Regions from separate parts of the Rahnella sp. ChDrAdgB13 genome, predicted to be linked through region 1. Evidence: predicted binding sites of a transcription regulator. Region 1 holds the regulator's gene; the other holds the start of a gene.
What was found. The regulator PurR, encoded in region 1, represses purine synthesis genes. The targets are predictions, from matches to a motif close to CANGCAAACGTTTGCNTG.
Positions count from the first base shown of each region.

Region 2: the regulator PurR is predicted to act here: its motif matches at 2,440-2,457, upstream of purM (phosphoribosylformylglycinamidine cyclo-ligase).

Region 1 covers NZ_JAEMGT010000054.1:5,297-11,222, reverse strand. The annotation lists gene gloA (lactoylglutathione lyase) at 66-473, shown strand; gene rnt (ribonuclease T) at 610-1,293, shown strand; gene J8X26_RS15200 (Grx4 family monothiol glutaredoxin) at 1,406-1,747, opposite strand; gene J8X26_RS15195 (C40 family peptidase) at 2,211-3,113, shown strand; gene J8X26_RS28050 (YnhF family membrane protein) at 3,278-3,367, opposite strand; gene purR (HTH-type transcriptional repressor PurR) at 3,701-4,726, shown strand; gene punR (DNA-binding transcriptional activator PunR) at 4,763-5,668, opposite strand; gene punC (purine nucleoside transporter PunC) at 5,805-5,926, shown strand, end outside.
Region 2 covers NZ_JAEMGT010000001.1:186,467-192,392, forward strand. The annotation lists gene speG (spermidine N1-acetyltransferase) at 1-447, opposite strand, end outside; gene purN (phosphoribosylglycinamide formyltransferase) at 672-1,310, opposite strand; gene purM (phosphoribosylformylglycinamidine cyclo-ligase) at 1,338-2,375, opposite strand; gene upp (uracil phosphoribosyltransferase) at 2,734-3,360, shown strand; gene uraA (uracil permease) at 3,443-4,735, shown strand; gene hda (DnaA inactivator Hda) at 4,901-5,608, shown strand; gene arsC (arsenate reductase (glutaredoxin)) at 5,672-5,926, opposite strand, start outside.

The sequences.
Region 1 (5,926 bases):
ACAAACCGGTCACTATCAGTTAGGCTTGAAATAATCATCATCATGCTGCGAATAAAGAGGAAATTATGCGTTTACTCCATACCATGCTTCGCGTCGGCGATCTGCCGCGTTCAATCAGCTTTTATACTGACGTTTTAGGCATGCGACTGCTGCGTACCAGCGAAAATACAGAGTACAAATATTCACTGGCCTTCGTGGGTTACACCGAAGAAAGTGAAGGCGCCGTGATCGAGCTGACCTACAACTGGGGCGTAGACAGCTACGACATCGGTACCGCCTATGGTCACATCGCGCTGGGCGTAGATAACGTTGCGCAAACTTGCGAAGACATCCGTAATGCGGGCGGTAAAGTGACGCGTGAAGCGGGCCCGGTTAAAGGCGGTTCAACCATCATCGCGTTCGTGGAAGATCCTGATGGCTACAAAATTGAATTGATCGAATCCAAACATGCCGGTCAGGGTCTGGGAAATTAATCCTTTGCAATAATGGCCTTAACCACTGACAGGGGCGCTGATGCGCCCTTTTTTATTGCCAATTTCTCCGTGCCCCTGTAACGGGTGACAAAATTTGTCATAATGCGCGCTGAATTCGATGAAGATTAAGAAGCTAATGGCCGAGAATAGTGACATTAACGCCCTGAAAGGTCGTTTTCGTGGTTTTTATCCCGTGGTGATTGATGTGGAAACCGCCGGATTTAATGCCAAAACTGATGCCCTGCTGGAAATTGCCGCGATCACGCTGAAAATGGATGAGGACGGCTGGCTGCAAAGCGACGAAACCGTACACTTCCACGTTGAGCCTTTCGAAGGCTCGGTGCTGGTGCCGGAAGCGCTGGCTTTCAACGGTATTGATCCGACCAACCCGTTGCGTGGTGCGGTCAGTGAATACGAAGCGCTGCACGAGATTTTCAAAGTTATCCGTAAAGGGATGAAAGAACAGAACTGTAACAGGGCGATTATCGTGGCGCATAACGCCAATTTTGACCACAGTTTCCTGATGGCCGCCGCCGAACGTGCGGGGCTAAAACGCAATCCTTTCCATCCGTTTGCCACCTTTGATACCGCCGCGTTAAGCGGGCTGGTGCTCGGGCAAACCGTGCTGGCGAAGGCCTGTATCAGCGCCGGTATCGTGTTTGACAGCAGTCAGGCGCATTCCGCCCTGTACGACACTGAACGCACAGCAGAACTGTTTTGCGAGCTGGTGAATCGCTGGAAACGCCTCGGCGGCTGGCCGCTGGCACTGTCTGCGGATGAAAACGAAGTGGAAGAAGCACCGGAAGAAAATCAGCAATAATTTTCGCGGCTTTCATGCAGTCGAAATGACAAATAAAAAGAGCGACATAATGTCGCTCTTTTTTTACCGGTAACCCCGGGTCAGGCTGACGGTATTTCTGAATCGCCCTGAATTACTCTTCAGAGGATTTGTATTTCTCAGCCGTTTCTTTGATCAGCTGTTGCAGTTCACCGCGCTGGAACATCTCAACCACGATGTCGCAACCGCCAACCAGCTCACCATCAACCCACAGCTGCGGGAACGTTGGCCAGTTAGCAAATTTTGGCATCTCAGCACGGATATCCGGGTTCTGCAGGATATCAACGTAAGCGAAACGCTCGCCACACGCAGACAGCGCCTGAACAGCCTGTGCTGAAAAACCGCAGCTTGGCAGTTTTGGAGAACCTTTCATGTACAGCAGAATCGGGTTTTCAGAAACTTGCTTCTGAATTTTTTCAATCGTTGGAGTGGTCATTTCTTGCTTCCTCAAGCCGGTACAGGCTGTCACGGTCATTACTCTTCACGCGCAGCACACAGAGACGGTGTGCAATCACAATGCTTTCTATTGTAACGATGGCTGCCACCAGATAAAAACGCCAATTTTTGTGGGGTCTTTCTCAATACTGGCATTTCGCTAAACAATCTTTTGCGCTTGCGTTCAGGTTCACATATTTAAAGATTCATCGAGAATAACATTTTTGCCGTTCCACGATAATGTCAGATTTGCAAAATCCCATTCTTTAACTTAAATAATAACATGATGAAAAGTGGTTATTTTTTTGACTAAAAATGGCGGTTATTTCGACATAAAAAAAGCTATTAACTTTTTCTCACAATATGATCTAGAATCGAGGCAATTCGTGCTGTTTTGTCTCGTTCTTTTAGGCAATACTCTGACATCCCTGATGTTTAACCCTACCACTCATGGTAACGAAGCTATGCGCTTACTGTTCACGCTTTTTGTGCTGCTCTTTACCCAGCTGTTTCTGAATATGGCTCATGCGTCGCCACAGACTCGTGTCGCTGCCGACCAGCGAAAGAGTCATGTTAACCAGGTCACGCCGGAAGAACGCCGAAAGCGAAAAACGGCAGCCGCGAAAACCAGCAAGAAAACCAAAGTCGCGCCGGTTTCAGAACCTAAAACTCAGGAAAAAAATTCGAAGAAGAAAGTCAAAAGTACCGAACTGGTTAAGCGAAAGACGTCTTCTGAAAAAACAGTAAAAAAGACGCGGGCCGAGAGTAAAAAAGAAAAAACACTCAAGACAACCCGGGCCGAGGCGAAAGCAGGGAAGGAAACGAAAACCCGCTCTCTCGCTAAAAACAGCAGTGAAAAGGCCAGTAAAAAAGAAGCGTATGGCCGCCACCGCAAAGGCAAAAAGTTACGTGAAGAAGACAGTAAACCGATAACGCTCAGCGCAACACACAAGAAACGTTATCAGCACGCACAACAAACCGCGATGACCAAGCTGATGCACCAGGTCGGCAAACCTTACCGCTGGGGCGGAACGTCACCGAATACAGGTTTCGATTGCAGCGGACTGGTTTACTACGCATACAAAGATTTGATCCGTATTAAAATGCCCCGCACAGCGAATGAAATGTACCACTTGCGCGATGCGGCCCCGGTCAAACGGGGTGAATTAGAATCCGGCGATCTGGTTTTCTTCCGGATTAATAACCGCGGCGCCGCAGACCATGTCGGTGTTTACGTAGGAAACGGGAAGTTTATCCAGTCACCGCGCACCGGCGAAGACATTAAGATCACCTCACTGGGTGACGATTACTGGCAAGATCATTATGTAGGCGCACGACGGGTAATGACCCCTAAGACGATCCGATAATAAACAATTCGTTAAGTCTGAAGTTTCGCTAATCAGCCATTGAATAGCATTTAACGAAGAGTTTCTGCAGGGAAGAGTATCGGCGGAATGGGTGACTGCGTAAAATTGAAAAGGGCGATTCCTGTTATAGGTAATCGCCCTTTTTATTGCGGCTTTCGCGCAAATCAGTTCATCACTGCGGTGAAACTGAAAGCAATAATCACGAGCAAAGCGCAGACCGTAGTGATCAAAGAAAATTTCAGGTTGCTGTCCATTAAACCCCCTTACGGATCAAATTGTGGCGTTCGTATAGCCACACTGAATGTGTGCCAACGCATTTTCTCATAATTCGCATTGAAAATCTTGTGCTGAATGACACCAGGTTCATGACAATTTTACTTCCACTTTCCTGCATTATAAGTGAAAATTGTCGGTTACCACGCCTGTGTGCCGGTCGATTTCACCCGAGAGCATTTCACGCCTCACTCTGAAGAATCCACCCAACGATTTCACTGCCCTTTTCGAAGTCAGCAGTTAAATCCACGCAAGCAAACGATTAACATAATGCTAACGTGCTGAAACACGTGAGCACAGGAGTCATTTTTTACATGGCAACGATTAAAGATGTCGCAAAGCGCGCTGGCGTTTCCACCACAACCGTGTCGCACGTCATCAATAAAACCCGTTTCGTCGCCGAAGAAACCCGAGCCGCGGTTCTCCTTGCAATCAAAGAGTTGCACTATTCTCCCAGCGCTGTGGCACGCAGCCTGAAGGTCAATAACACCAAAACGATCGGTCTGCTGGCAACGTCCAGTGAAGCGCCCTACTTCGCCGAAGTGATTGAGGCCGTGGAGAACAGCTGTTTCTCAAAAGGCTATACGCTGATTTTGTGTAACTCACACAATAATCTGGAGAAGCAACAGGCCTACCTGCAAATGCTGGCGCAAAAACGCGTCGACGGTTTACTTGTGATGTGCGCGGAGTATCCGGACGAATTGCTGAATATGCTTGAAGAATACCGCTCTATCCCGATGGTTGTGATGGACTGGGGCGAAGCGCGTAAGAATTTCACCGACAGCATTATCGATAACGCGTTTGAAGGCGGCTATATGGCCGGACGTTATCTGATTGAACGCGGTCATCGCGATATCGGCGTGATCCCTGGGCAACTGGCGCGAAACACCGGCGGCGGCCGTTTCCAGGGCTTTGTGAAAGCACTGACGGAAGCCAATATTCCTCTTCGTGAAGAATGGGTCGTTCAGGGCGACTTTGAGCCGGAATCGGGCTATCAGGCCATGCACAAAATTCTGATGCAGAAAAACCGCCCGACGGCTGTATTCTGTGGCGGTGACGTGATGGCGATGGGGGCAATCTGTGCCGCCGATGAACTGGGCCTGCGCGTACCGCAGGATATTTCCGTGATTGGCTATGATAACGTGCGTAACGCGCGCTATTTCTCACCGGCACTGACGACAGTTCATCAGCCAAAAGAACGTCTGGGCGAAATGGCCTTTACCATGCTGCTGGACAGAATTATCAGCAAACGCGAAGAGTCGCAGACTATTGAAGTGCATCCCAAACTGGTTGAGCGCCGTTCCGTAGCCGACGGCCCGTACCGCGATTACCGCCGTTAACTTTCAATAAACGCCTGTCCCGCAGGCGTTTTTTTCTCAGTCGCGCAACCATTCCCGGTTCATCGTTTCCGTGTCTCCCATGTATTCAAGCAGCCAGGCCAGCGAAGGCGACGGATTGCTCTGATCCCACGTCAGGCAGCACGGGCTGTCCGGAAAGGTATTTTCCAGCGACAGTACCTGTAATTTTTGCTGTTCAATCCAGGGTGTCACGCGGTGAACCGGCATCATGCCAACACATAAACCTTCGTTCAGACATTCCAATGCACACGTCCAGTCGGGAACCACCAGCCGCCGCTGGTTATCCAGCGTCCAGGTATCGCGTTTCGGCAATGTCCGCGATGTATCTTCCAGGCAAAGCGCCGGATAAGGCCGTAACTGATCGTCACTCAGTATTCCCTGCGTCTGGGCCAGCGGATGTTGCGCGCTAACCACACAATGCCAGTCCATAAAACCCATATCGCGGAAATTGAACCGTCCACCGACGGGGATCGCCCGCGTCGCGCCGATGGCGACATCCGCCCGCCCGTCGACCAGCGCGTCCCAGACACCGTTAAAGACTTCCGAATGAATGATGAGTTCGGTATCAGGGAAATGGCGATAGAAATCCAGCACCAGCCGCCGTGTCCGCGCAGGTTTAACGATACGGTCAACGGCCACCCGTAATTCTCCGCGCCAGCCATTGGCGACCTGCTGACACTGGCGGCGGGTCGCTATCATTTTTTTTGTCAGAACCCGCGCTTCGTCGACAAAAACTTTACCGGCAGGAGTCAGAATAACGTCGCGATGTCTGCGTTCAAACAACGGAACGGCCAGCCATTGTTCAAGCTGGCGAACGGTGTAGCTGATGGCAGAAGGAACCCGGTGCAAGTCCTGCGCGGCAGCGCTAAAACTGCCTGTTCGGGCGACGGCATCGACCACTTCAAGTGCATATTCTGACCACATCGTTTAGCCTTCAATATTTTTGATAGCAGATTGCAAATATTAGCGTTTCACAAGCCTGTTATCAAAGCGTTAAACTCCGCATCCGATACGATTTCCGCGTCAAATCATCTGCAATAAATAAATTAAAGAGACAATAATGAAACCCTCACTTGGATTTATGCTCTATCTTGCCGGGCTGAGCATGCTTGGCTTTTTAGCGACCGATATGTACCTTCCGGCCTTCAGCGCGATGCAAAGCAGCCTGATGACCAGCCCGGG
Region 2 (5,926 bases), on a different contig from region 1:
TTCCTGCTTCAGTTCGCCTTCAAGTTCAAATCCGAGTTTGCTGTAAATATGAATCGCCTTTTTATTTTCTTTGTCGACGATTAAATACAGCTTATAGAGGTTCAGAACGGAGAAGGCATAATCCATGGCCAGACGGACGGCATCACCGGCAAAGCCTTTACCCTGATGCTGCGGGTCGATGATTATCTGAAATTCCGCGCGGCGGTGAATATGATTAATTTCGACCAGTTCGACTAATCCGACCGGCCCGCCCTGGAATTCAATAATAAAGCGACGCTCGCTTTGGTTATGAATATGTTTGTTATAGAGATCTGTCAGTTCGACGAACGCCTCGTAAGGCTCTTCAAACCAGTAACGCATGATGCTGGCGTTATTATCAAGACGGTGAACAAACGACAGGTCATCCTTTTCCAGTGGACGTAATCTGACGCTGTTATTGCTAAACATGGGGTGTTCCTCAAAAAATCAAAAAGCCGTTTTACCTGAGGTAACCTTCGTGAATATGAGATCTGAAACAACCGTGTTTCAGATGAAGGTCGGCGCACAAACGACGTTTAAACGTGCGCCGGGATGGGCATTATATCGGGTGAAATGTAAACAAGTGTCAAATGACAGAAAATAAAAAACCGGCACGGGGCCGGTTTATAGTGAAATCATCGCGCTTAAGCAGATTAATCCGCCGCGTAACCCTGTTCAGGCAGTGGATTATTATCCAGTAGCGCCTTTCCATTTTGCAAGGACAAACGTCCTTCAACAAACCAGCTGACCACCAGCGGATAAATGCTGTGTTCCTGCGTTTGCACACGCGCCACCAGCTCTTCTTCAGTGTCTTCGGTAAACACCGGGACTTTCGCCTGCAATATGACAGGGCCACCATCGAGCTGCTCAGTGACAAAATGCACCGATGTGCCGTGCTCGGTATCCTGATTTTCAATCGCCTGGCGGTGAGTATGAAGACCCGGATATTTCGGCAACAGGGAAGGGTGGATGTTGATCATCCGTCCGGCAAAGCGCTGAACGAATTCTGCGGTGAGGATACGCATATACCCGGCGAGTACCACCAGATCAGGCCGGAATGTGTCGATGGCATCGGCCAGTGCGACATCAAACGCGGCGCGATCTTCGTAGGCTTTGACATCCAGCGCATGCGCAGGAATGTGGGCAGAACGGGCTCTTTCAAGCCCGTAAGCGGCGGATTTGTTGCTGAAAACAGCGCAGATTTCTGCGTTGATCCTTCCCTGCTGGCAGGCATCGATCAGGGCCTGTAAATTGCTTCCCTCGCCTGATACCAGAACCACAATCCTTTTCATTTCTATACCTGTCTTCAGTGAGTTGAATTACTGGATGACAACACGTTCAGCGGAGTCAGAGGCTTTAATGTAGCCAATTTTCCACGCTTTTTCGCCATTATCGTTCAGTAAAGCAATCGCCTGTTCAGCCAGCTCAGCCGGAAGTGCAACCAGCATGCCAACGCCACAGTTGAAGGTACGGTACATTTCGTGACGGCTGACGTTGCCGGCGGTTTGCAGCCATGTAAAGACATCCGGCCACTGCCAGCTTGATTCATCAATGATGACCTGAGTATTTTCAGGAAGAACGCGCGGAATATTTTCCCAGAAGCCGCCGCCGGTCAGGTGGACGATACCGTGCACCTCGACGTTTTCGATCAGATTCAGGATCGATTTCACGTAAATTTTGGTCGGTGCCAGCAGATGGTCGGCCAGCGATTTGCCTGCCAGAACGGTGGTTTCCGGATTGGTTTTGCTGACTTCCAGAATTTTGCGCACCAGCGAGTAGCCGTTGGAGTGCGGGCCACTCGCGGCCAGGCCGATCAGCACGTCGCCGTCAGCCACTTTGCTGCCGTCGATAATTTCTGATTTTTCCACCACGCCGACGCAGAAGCCCGCGACGTCGTAATCTTCGCCGTGGTACATCCCCGGCATTTCAGCGGTTTCGCCGCCAACTAACGCACAGCCGGACTGTTTACAGCCTTCTGCAATACCGGTGATCACGCTGGCGGCAGTGTCGACATCCAGTTTGCCGGTGGCGTAGTAATCGAGGAAGAACAGCGGTTCAGCGCCCTGAACGATCAAATCGTTGACGCACATCGCGACCAGGTCGATACCGATGGTATCGTGGCGTTTTAAATCCATCGCCAGACGCAGCTTGGTGCCAACGCCGTCGGTACCCGAAACCAGCACGGGTTCACGATATTTTTGCGGCAGCGCGCAGAGAGCACCAAAACCGCCCAATCCACCCATAACTTCCGGGCGACGGGTCTGTTTTACTACACCTTTAATGCGGTCTACCAATGCGTTACCGGCATCGATATCTACGCCTGCGTCTTTATAGCTGAGAGAGGTTTTGTCGGTCACTGCGAAGTCCCCACGGCGGTTTGGGTTGGTGGTTGAAAAATAATGCGCGGCAATTCTAACAGTGGAAGCAAACGTTTGCGAGCGCCTTATTGACTGTGTCTATCTATACTGATTTTAGAAGCCAATTAGAGAGCTTATCCAAAGTCACTCTGATTGCAGCAAGGCGGCAAACGCACGAATCCCGATGAGCTGACATGAGTCAGTGATTCGGGTGAGAAAGTGCAGCCAACACCGCAGCAGTTAGACTGACGAAGGATATGTTGATCCGGATCAGGCAATTGGCAGTGGCGTTCAAAAAAAATGGCGTTATAATCTCGCGATTTTTTTTTGCAGCCCAACCACCTTAGGAGAATAAACAATGAAGATCGTCGAGGTGAAACACCCGCTGGTGAAACACAAGCTGGGCCTGATGCGTGAAAATGACATCAGCACGAAACGTTTTCGCGAACTGGCTTCTGAGGTGGGTAGTCTTCTGACGTATGAAGCGACTGCCGATTTAGAAACTGAAAAAGTGACTATCGAAGGCTGGTGTGGTCCGGTTGAAATCGACCAGATCAAGGGCAAGAAAATTACCGTTGTGCCAATTCTGCGTGCCGGTCTGGGCATGATGGAAGGCGTACTGGAACACGTCCCGAGCGCGCGTATCAGCGTGGTGGGTGTGTACCGTGATGAAGAAACCCTGAAGCCTGTGCCGTATTTCCAGAAGCTGGTTTCTAACATCGAAGAACGTCTGGCGCTGGTGGTTGACCCGATGCTGGCAACCGGCGGTTCCATGATCGCAACCATCGACCTGCTGAAAAAAGCGGGCTGCCAGAGCATTAAAGTTCTGGTGCTGGTGGCGGCACCGGAAGGGATCGCCGCTCTCGAAGCTGCGCACCCGGACGTCGAGCTCTACACGGCCTCGGTGGATCAGGGACTCAACGAAAAGGGCTACATCATGCCGGGGCTCGGCGATGCGGGCGACAAGATATTTGGTACGAAGTAAGCGTTAAGCCGACTCATGAGTCGGCTTTTTTTTGGTTTTTAAAACACATAACACAACACCACACTTTAAGAGGATCACATCCATGACCCGTCGTGTCATCGGGGTAAGTGAGCGTCCGCCTTTACTGCAGACAATCCCCCTGAGTTTCCAGCATCTGTTTGCCATGTTTGGTGCCACCGTTCTGGTTCCCATTCTGTTCAAAATTAACCCGGCAACGGTGCTGCTGTTCAATGGCATAGGGACTTTGCTGTATTTATTTGTCTGTAAAGGGAAAATACCGGCGTATCTGGGTTCAAGCTTCGCGTTCATTTCACCGGTGCTGTTGCTGTTGCCGATGGGGTATGAAGTGGCGCTGGGCGGATTTATTGCCTGCGGTTTACTGTTCTGCCTGGTGGCGCTGATTGTTAAGAGAGCCGGGATTGGCTGGATTAACGTGATGTTCCCGCCCGCAGCGATGGGCGCAATCGTTGCCGTCATCGGGCTGGAGCTGGCCGGTGTGGCTGCCAATATGGCCGGTTTGCTGCCGGCTGACGGCGTACCGGTGGATTCCAAAACGATCATCATCTCTCTGGTGACGCTGTCGGTGACGATCCTTGGTTCCGTGCTCTTTCGCGGTTTCCTGGCGATTATCCCGATCCTCATCGGCGTGCTGGTAGGTTATGCGCTGTCCTTCTTTATGGGCGTTGTGGATGTTTCTGCGATTGAAAACGCGCACTGGTTTGCTCTGCCAACTTTCTATACACCGCGTTTCGAATGGGTAGCGATCCTGACCATTTTGCCTGCGGCGCTGGTGGTTATTGCCGAGCATGTCGGGCATTTAGTCGTGACGGCGAACATCGTGAAAAAAGATTTGCTGCGTGATCCGGGCCTGCACCGTTCGATGCTGGCTAACGGCCTTTCTACCGTGTTGTCCGGTTTCTTCGGTTCTACTCCCAATACCACATACGGCGAAAATATCGGCGTGATGGCGATCACCAAGGTTTACAGCACCTGGGTGATTGGTGGTGCGGCGATTCTGGCGATCCTGCTTTCCTGCATCGGGAAACTGGCGGCGGCAATTCAGGCCGTTCCGGTTCCGGTAATGGGCGGCGTTTCCTTGCTGTTGTATGGCGTGATTGGCGCATCCGGTATCCGCGTACTGATTGAATCTAAAGTCGATTACAACAAGGCACAGAACCTGATCCTGACTGCGGTGATCCTCATCATCGGCGTCAGCGGCGCGAAGATCCACATCGGTGCGGCGGAGCTGAAAGGCATGGCGCTGGCCACGATCGTGGGTATCTTCCTGAGTCTGTTGTTCAAAGTGATCGAGATTTTCCGCGGCGAAGAACAGATCATTGATATCGATGACGAGAGGGAAAATCCGCCAGTCTGAGGGGGATCATTTCTGACCGGTTTGCCAGCGCGCAACCGGTCAGGTGCTCGGATCGCAAGCGGTTGCACCGGGCACAGTTCATTTCACCGCGGATCCTTGCTAGAATTCGGCAGTTCCTTTTATTGACGTGACAACATCTGCGGTCTTCATACCGCTTTGGTTGAGGTGCTTCTGAATACGCCGGCACAGCTTTCCCTGCCACTTTATCTGCCCGATGATGAGACTTTTGCCAGTTTTCATCCGGGGGAAAACTCTTCTCTGCTTTCTGCGATTCAGACCGCATTGCATCAGGAACACGGCACGTATATCTATTTTTGGTCCCGCGAAGGCGGTGGCCGCAGCCATCTTTTACACGCAGCCTGCGCCGAATTATCGCAACGCGGTGAAGCCGTGGGTTATGTGCCTTTAGACAAGCGCGCTTATTTCGTCCCTGAAGTGCTGGACGGCATGGAGCATCTGGCGCTGGTTTGTATTGATAACATCGAAGGGATTGCCGGAGATGATGAATGGGAAGCGGCCGTTTTCCATCTTTATAACCGCATTCTCGAAACCGGTCGCACGCGCCTGTTTATTACCGGCGATCGTCCTCCGCGTCAGCTGAATCTCAGCCTGCCGGATCTCGCTTCCCGTCTCGACTGGGGGCAAATCTACAAACTCCAGCCGCTTTCCGATGATGAAAAACTTCAGGCATTACAGTTGCGCGCCAAGCTGCGCGGTTTTGAATTGCCGGAAGACGTGGGGCGTTTCCTGTTAAAACGCCTGGATCGCGAAATGCGGACATTGTTCATGACGTTGGATCAGCTCGATCGCGCGTCCATCACGGCGCAGCGGAAACTCACGATCCCGTTTGTGAAAGAAATTCTGGGGCTGTAAATCAGGGTTGTAAATCGGAGAAGTTCCGGGTTCGTGTGGCGAACCCGAATTTGACGCGGGGAATTACAAAATCTCTTTCACCTGTTCCGGTGGCCGGCCTAAACGCGCTTTGCCGTTGGCGATCACAATCGGACGTTCAATCAGTTTCGGGTTTTCCACCATCGCCTGCAAAAGCTGAGCTTCACTCAGGTTTTTATCGGCCAGATTCAATGTTTTATAAATTTCCTCGCCTTTACGGATTAATTCCCGCGCAGAGCTGAATCCCAGCTTTTTCAGCAAACCTTGCAACGTTTTGACAGACGGAGGTGTGTCCAGATA